One region of the Streptomyces sp. NPDC002088 genome, then DNA from elsewhere that is predicted to be linked to it. Evidence: riboswitches for the same ligand, from Rfam matches in the RefSeq annotation. Region 1 holds a riboswitch; the other holds the start of a gene.
What was found. Region 1 has a riboswitch for ZMP and ZTP ahead of ABT114_RS02955 (bifunctional 5,10-methylenetetrahydrofolate dehydrogenase/5,10-methenyltetrahydrofolate cyclohydrolase). Riboswitches for the same ligand answer to the same signal wherever they lie in the genome.

Region 1 (3,391 bases):
AGGCCGGTCACCGCCGATGGACACCCGGGCGGAGTGACGCATGCTCAGCAGGTTCGCGGCGGTCGGAGGCGGGCGTCGACGGGGCCTGCGGCTGGGACACCAACGAACCCGGCCTCGCCCCCGACCAGGTCTCGGGTTCTCACCGACCTCGACGGCCACCCTCTACCGCTACGACCCGGAGACGGGGACGGGCACCGTGGTGTGTCTCGGCCCGTGCACGGACACCCGCAAGCCGCTGCTCACCGAGCCGGGCGCCGTACTCGCTCTGCCCCCGGGCATCGGCGCGCTCTCTACGGTCGCCCGCCCCCACGGCAGTGGCGATCAGGTCACCTACGACGGCTCCCCCCTCTACACGTTCACCGGCGACGCCCAGCCCGCCGAGACGAACGGCGTGACCCGGAACTGGCACGTGATCACCGGCCGGGGTGTGCCAGGCCAGGGCCGGCAGACCTGTCGCCGGGGCAAGAGCGCACCCGAGCAGGTAGGCGGCGAGCAGACGGCGCCGCCCCCCCGCGGTACGTCACGCTCGTACTCGCTCCGCGCGACTCGCTGCCACGAGCCGTGGGCCAGGGCGAGGTACTCCGCCTCGAAGTGCTGCTGAATTCCCCGGTGCCGTGGCCGAGTTGCTCGACCATGGACGCTCGGCGGCCCTCACCTGGGTCCCGGCGGACATGGAGGGGCTGCGGCCCGTCGGACAGGTGACGGACCGGCTCGGGCGAAGCGGTCAGGCGTACGTGTACGAGGCCGCCGGCGTCAGACAGATGCTGATCATGGACCCCGCCACCGGCACCGTCCTCGGACTGGAGGCCACCTTCACCACCGACCAGCCCGAGTACGGCGTGACGGCGGGCGACGTCATGGAGTACCGCGCCTGGACGCGCTGATCACACCCCGAGCTGCCGGGCGGCCGCGTCCACGGTCTGCTCCAGCAGCGTGGCGATGGTCATCGGACCGACGCCGCCCGGCACCGGGGTGATGAGCGAGGCTTGCTCCAGGGCCGAGTCGAAGTCGACGTCGCCGACGTTCCCGGCGTTGTAGCCCGCGTCGATGACGACGGCGCCAGGCTTGATGTCGGTGCCCTTGATCAGCTGCGGCCGGCCGACGGCGGCGACCACGATGTCCGCCTCGCGGACGACCGCCGAGAGGTTCCGGGTGCGGGAGTGGGCGTACGTCACCGTCGCGTTCCGGGCGAGCAGCAGCATGCCGGCCGGCTTGCCGAGGATGGCGCTGCGGCCCACCACGACGGCCCGCTTCCCGGCGGGATCGACGTCATACTCGTCGAGCAGGCGCATGATCCCGCCGGGCGTGCAGGACACGAAGCCCGGCAGACCGAAGCTCATCGTGGCGAACGACGCGAAGGTCACGCCGTCGACGTCCTTCTCCGGCGCGATCGCCTCGAAAGCGGCCCGCTCGTCGATGTGGTCGCCGACCGGGTGCTGGAGCAGGATGCCGTGCACGGAGGGGTCGGCGGAGAGCGCCCGGAGTGTACCGACCAGTTCCTCGGTGGTCGTCTCCGCGGGCAGTTCCACGTGCCGCGAGTCGATGCCGGCCTTGCGGCAGCGGTTCTGCTTCATCCGGACGTACGTGACGGACGCGGGGTCCGCGCCGACCAGCACCGTCGCCAGACAGGGCGCCGAACCGGTGCGCTCGGTGAGATCGGCCGCGCGCTCGGCGGTCTCCTCCACGATGCGCCGGGCGAGCGCGGTGCCGTCCATGAGCCGGGCCTGAGTCATGATCCACTCCTGAGCAGGTTGACCTCATCGCCCAGGCGCACGGCATCGACTTCTTCGGAGCCGCTCCCCGGTGGTGCTCCACCTCAGCGCCAGTCACGGCCCGCCACCAGCCTAACCGAGGCCGTACGAGGCTCAGGACCCGCTCCCGGAGTGCAATCGAATCCTGGACGGGCGGTGCTGAGCCTTGCCGCGTGGTGCTGTTCTGCCTGAGCCCGAGCGTGCCGCGACTATCGCGCCGCCACGGGCGCGGAGTGGAGTTCGCGTACCAGCTGCGGGGTGAGCAGTTCGCCGGCGCGGTCGGCGAGGACGGCCATTTCGTAGCCGACCAGGCCGACATCGCATCCCTCGGCGGCCAGGACGCCGAGGCAGCTTCCGTCGCGGATGCGACCGACCATGAGGAAGCCCCCGAGCATTTCGATCATGACGAGCTTCATGCCGTGGAAACCGTGTGCCGTCGCCGCGTTCTGGGCGAGGCTGGTGATGCCGGAGACGACGGCGGCGAGGTGGTCGGCGCGATCCCGGCCGAGACTGTCCGAGGCGGCCATGAGCAGGCCGTCGGAGGAGACGGCGACGGCGTCGGTGACACCGTCGGCGGTGCGTACGAACTCCGAGATGAGCCAGCCGAAACTCTGGACGGCGGTGGTCACGATGACGCTCCTTGAGTGGGTCGGGCTTCGGCACGAGCGACACCTGCTCTGAAGCCGTTGAGCAGGGAGGAGACAGCGGTGGGTCGGGCGGACGGAGGTGCGGTGGAGGGGTCCTGGGCGGGGGCGAGCAGGCGCCCGGGGAGGGCGAGGAGTGCGGACAGGCCGCCGCCGGTGGTGTCGAAGAGGTTGACCTGGGTGCCTTCGCCGAGGCGGTGGGTGAGTCGGCCGACGACGAGATGGCCGAGGAACCGGGTGGGTGCGGAGAGGAGGGCCTCCTCCCTGGAGTCGGCGAAGCGGGCGTGGGCACGTTCCTTGTCGGCTTCGGACATGCCGACGCCGTGGTCGACGACAGCGAAGCAGTACGTGTCGTCCTCGGTGTCGTACCAGCCGTGCACCTCGACCGGCTCGGTCGGCGGCGAGAAAGTCAGCCCGTTCTCGATGAGTTCGGCAAGGAGGTGGGCGACATCGGCGACGGCGTGCCCGCGCACCCGCACCGGCTCCACGGTCGCGATCAGGACTCGCCGGTACTGCTCCACCTCGGCGACGGCGGACTGGACCACTTCCAGGCCGTCGGCCGGTGCTGCGGTGGGCCGCGGCGGATTCTGCCCGGCCAGGACCAGCAGGCTCTCGGCGTTGCGCCGCATACGGGTGGCGAGGTGGTCGAGCTCGAAGAGCTCGGCCAGGGCGTCCGGGTCGAGTTCCTGCTGTTCCAGGCGGGTGATGAGGCCGAGCTGACGACGCACGAGGTTCTGGTTGCGGCGGCCGAGGTTGGCGAGCGATTCGGTGGTGTTGCGACGCAGGCCGGCCTGCTGGGCGGCCAGGTGGAGGGCGGTGTGTTCCACCTGTCGCAGGGACGCCGCGACCTCGGCGATCTCCGCTGCACCGCCCAGCAGTTGCGCGTCGGGGTTGTCCGGGGCATCCGCCGGCGGGAGGAGCTCCACATGGTCCGGGGGTGACTGTTGGATACGGGCCATGGTCGCCGGCAGCCGGTGCCGCGCCACGTCGTGGGCT
Region 2 (3,391 bases), on a different contig from region 1:
AGGACCAGCTGGTCGTGGCGGCGGACGGCACGCCCTGGGTGCGCTCGGATCCCGCGCCGGACGTGGACGACGACGACATCCGCTGGCATCGGGCGCCACGCTCGGTCTTCGTACGACTCCACCAGGAGGGAGTACTCGGCAGGGTCGGCGACGGGCCCGCTGGGGGCGAGGCCGCCCGGCACGAGGGCGGCCGGACTGCAAACAGCGCCTGGTGGGCCGTACCGGGCCTGGCCGTGGGGTTCGCGGCCGGTGTCGGCGGCTCGCTGCTGATACGCCGCGCGGCGGCCCGGCACGGAGCCGGACCGCCGCGGGAGGAACCACGCCAGGAGCTGATCGATCTTTAGCCCGTCGTCGGGACCGAGGTGTCAGCCGAGGTCGATCTCCGGGTACAGCGGGAAGCCCGACACGAGGTCGGTGGCGCGGCGGGAGATCTCGTCCGCGATCTTCGGGTCGAGGACGTGCTGGGCCTTGGAGGGGGCGCCCTTGGAGGTGGTGCCGGGCTCGGTGGTGGTCAGGACGCGGTCGATGAGGCCGGCGACCTCGTCCATCTCGGCGGTGCCCAGGCCGCGGGTGGTCAGGGCGGGGGTGCCGATACGGATGCCGGAGGTGTACCAGGCGCCGTTGGGGTCGGCCGGGATGGCGTTGCGGTTGGTGACGATGCCGGACTCGAGCAGGGCGGCCTCGGCCTGCCGGCCGGTGAGGCCGTAGGAGGTGACGTCGATCAGGTTGAGGTGGTTGTCCGTACCGCCGGTCACGAGACTGGCGCCCCGCCGCATAAGGCCTTCCGCCAGCGCCCGGGAGTTGTCGACGATGCGCTGGGCGTAGTCCTGGAAGGAGGGCTGACGCGCCTCGGCGAAGGCGACGGCCTTGGCGGCCATGACGTGCGGGAGCGGGCCGCCGAGGACCATCGGGCAGCCGCGGTCGACCTGGTCCTTGAGGGAGTCGTCGCACAGGACCATGCCGCCGCGCGGACCGCGCAGCGACTTGTGGGTGGTCGTGGTGACGATCTGGGCGTGCGGGACCGGGTCGAAGTCGCCGGTGAGGACCTTGCCGGCGACCAGGCCCGCGAAGTGCGCCATGTCGACCATGAGCGTGGCACCGACCTCGTCGGCGATCTCGCGCATGATGCGGAAGTTCACGAGACGGGGGTAGGCGGAGTAGCCGGCCACGATGATCAGCGGCTTGAACTCGCGGGCGGAGGTGCGCAGGGCCTCGTAGTCGATCAGGCCGGTGGCCGGGTCGGTGCCGTAGGAGCGCTGGTCGAACATCTTGCCGGAGATGTTCGGGCGGAAGCCGTGGGTGAGGTGGCCACCGGCGTCCAGGGACATGCCGAGCATGCGCTGGTTGCCGAAAGCGCGGCGCAGCTCGGCCCAGTCGGCCTCGGAGAGGTCGTTGACCTGGCGGACGCCGGCCTTCTCCAGGGCGGGGGCCTCGACGCGCTGGGCAAGGACGGCCCAGAAGGCGACGAGGTTGGCGTCGATGCCGGAGTGCGGCTGGACGTAGGCGTGGCGGGCGCCGAAGAGCTCCTTGGCGTGTTCGGCGGCGAGGGACTCGACGGTGTCGACGTTGCGACAGCCGGCGTAGAAGCGGCGGCCGACGGTGCCCTCGGCGTATTTGTCGCTGAACCAGTTGCCCATGGCCAGGAGGGTGGCCGGGGAGGCGTAGTTCTCGGAGGCGATCAGCTTGAGCATCTCGCGCTGGTCGGCGACCTCCTGGCCGATGGCGTCGGCGACGCGCGGCTCGACGGCGCGGATCACGTCGAGGGCGGCGCGGAAGGCGGTGGACTCGGTGGAGAGGGGCTGCTGCTCTGTCATCTCGGCCTCCGGGCGTGGCTTTGAGCGGTCACGGTTCACGGGTCGGCCCAGGCGCACGGCACTGATCACTCACAGGCCGCTCCCCGATGGTCCGTCCCATCCCAGCGCGCCAGTCACGGCCTGCCGGAAAGCCTACCGGGCGCGTCGCGGGGCCAAGGTCCCGCGTCCACCATGCGAGCGACGATAGTAAGGAGGTCAGCCTGACTTCTGGAGATCCCGTGACCGCTACAGAATCGCTGATCGCCGCGGCCGAGGCGCACAGCGCGCACAACTACCACCCACTGCCGGTCGTCGTTGCCACGGCGGAAGGCGCCTGGATGACGGACGTCGAGGGGCGCCGCTATCTGGATCTGCTGGCCGGTTACTCGGCGCTCAACTTCGGGCACGGCAACCGGCGGCTGATCGAGGCGGCGAAGGCACAACTGGAACGGGTGACGCTGACATCCCGGGCGTTTTACCACGACCGGTTCGGGGCGTTCTGCACGGAGCTCGCCGAGCTGTGCGGGATGGAGATGGTGCTGCCGATGAACACGGGCGTGGAGGCGGTGGAGACGGCCGTGAAAACGGCCCGGAAGTGGGGGTACCGGGTCAAGGGTGTGCCGGCGGAGATGGCGAAGATCGTGGTCGCGGGCAACAACTTCCACGGCCGTACGACGACGGTCATCAGCTTCTCGACCGACCCGGAGGCGCGGGCGGACTTCGGGCCGTACACGCCGGGCTTCGAGATCGTGCCGTACGGGGATCTCACGGCGATGCGGGCGGCGCTGACCGAGAACACGGTGGCCGTGCTGCTCGAGCCGATCCAGGGTGAGGCGGGGGTGCTGGTGCCGCCGGCCGGTTATCTGCCGGCGGTACGGGAGCTGACGCGGGAGCGGAACGTGCTGTTCGTCGCCGACGAGATCCAGTCGGGGCTGGGCAGGACGGGGCGGACGTTCGCGTGCGAGCACGAGGGCGTGGTGCCCGATGTGTATGTGCTGGGCAAGGCGCTGGGCGGTGGGATCGTGCCGGTGTCGGCGGTGGTGTCGAACGCCGGGGTGCTGGGGGTGTTCCGGCCCGAGGAGCACGGGTCTACGTTCGGCGGGAATCCGCTGGCCTGCGCGGTGGCGCTGGAGGTGATCGCGATGCTGCGGTCGGGCGAGTACCAGGCGCGGGCCACCGAGCTGGGCGGGCATCTGCACCGGGAGCTGGCCACGCTGACCGGCACCGGGCGGGTGACGGCGGTACGCGGGCGCGGACTGTGGGCCGGCATCGACATCGCTCCGGCGTACGGGACGGGCCGGGCGGTCTCCGAGAGGCTGATGGACCGGGGTGTGCTGGTGAAGGACACGCACAGCTCGACGATCAGGATCGCGCCGCCGCTGGTGATCGGGAAGGAGGATCTGGACTGGGGACTGGATCAGCTGCGGGCGGTGCTGGACTTGTAGGTGGGCCCTCAGACGGGCCCGTAGATGGGCCCTCAGAGGATCACGTGCGGCAGGAAGCGTGCGTACTCGTCGGTGATCAGGCCGGAGGACTCGCGGATGCCGAGGCCGGCGGACTCGTCCGCGACGACCCAGGCGCCGAGGACGACGTGGTTG

Region 2: it holds a riboswitch for ZMP and ZTP, as region 1 does, so the genes downstream of both, ABT114_RS18280 (glycine hydroxymethyltransferase) here and ABT114_RS02955 (bifunctional 5,10-methylenetetrahydrofolate dehydrogenase/5,10-methenyltetrahydrofolate cyclohydrolase) in region 1, are expected to answer to the same signal.

What each region holds. Positions count from the first base shown of each region.
Region 1 is NZ_JBEOXO010000001.1:636,301-639,691, forward strand. Features, by position in the region: gene ABT114_RS02945 (COG4315 family predicted lipoprotein) at 41-601, shown strand; gene ABT114_RS02950 (hypothetical protein) at 615-884, shown strand; gene ABT114_RS02955 (bifunctional 5,10-methylenetetrahydrofolate dehydrogenase/5,10-methenyltetrahydrofolate cyclohydrolase) at 885-1,733, opposite strand; ZMP/ZTP riboswitch at 1,756-1,840, opposite strand; gene ABT114_RS02960 (roadblock/LC7 domain-containing protein) at 1,961-2,380, opposite strand; gene ABT114_RS02965 (sensor histidine kinase) at 2,377-3,391, opposite strand, start outside.
Region 2 is NZ_JBEOXO010000007.1:392,270-395,660, reverse strand. Features, by position in the region: gene ABT114_RS18285 (hypothetical protein) at 1-344, shown strand, start outside; gene ABT114_RS18280 (glycine hydroxymethyltransferase) at 366-1,814, opposite strand; ZMP/ZTP riboswitch at 1,853-1,941, opposite strand; gene rocD (ornithine--oxo-acid transaminase) at 2,033-3,238, shown strand; gene ABT114_RS18270 (glutathionylspermidine synthase family protein) at 3,271-3,391, opposite strand, start outside.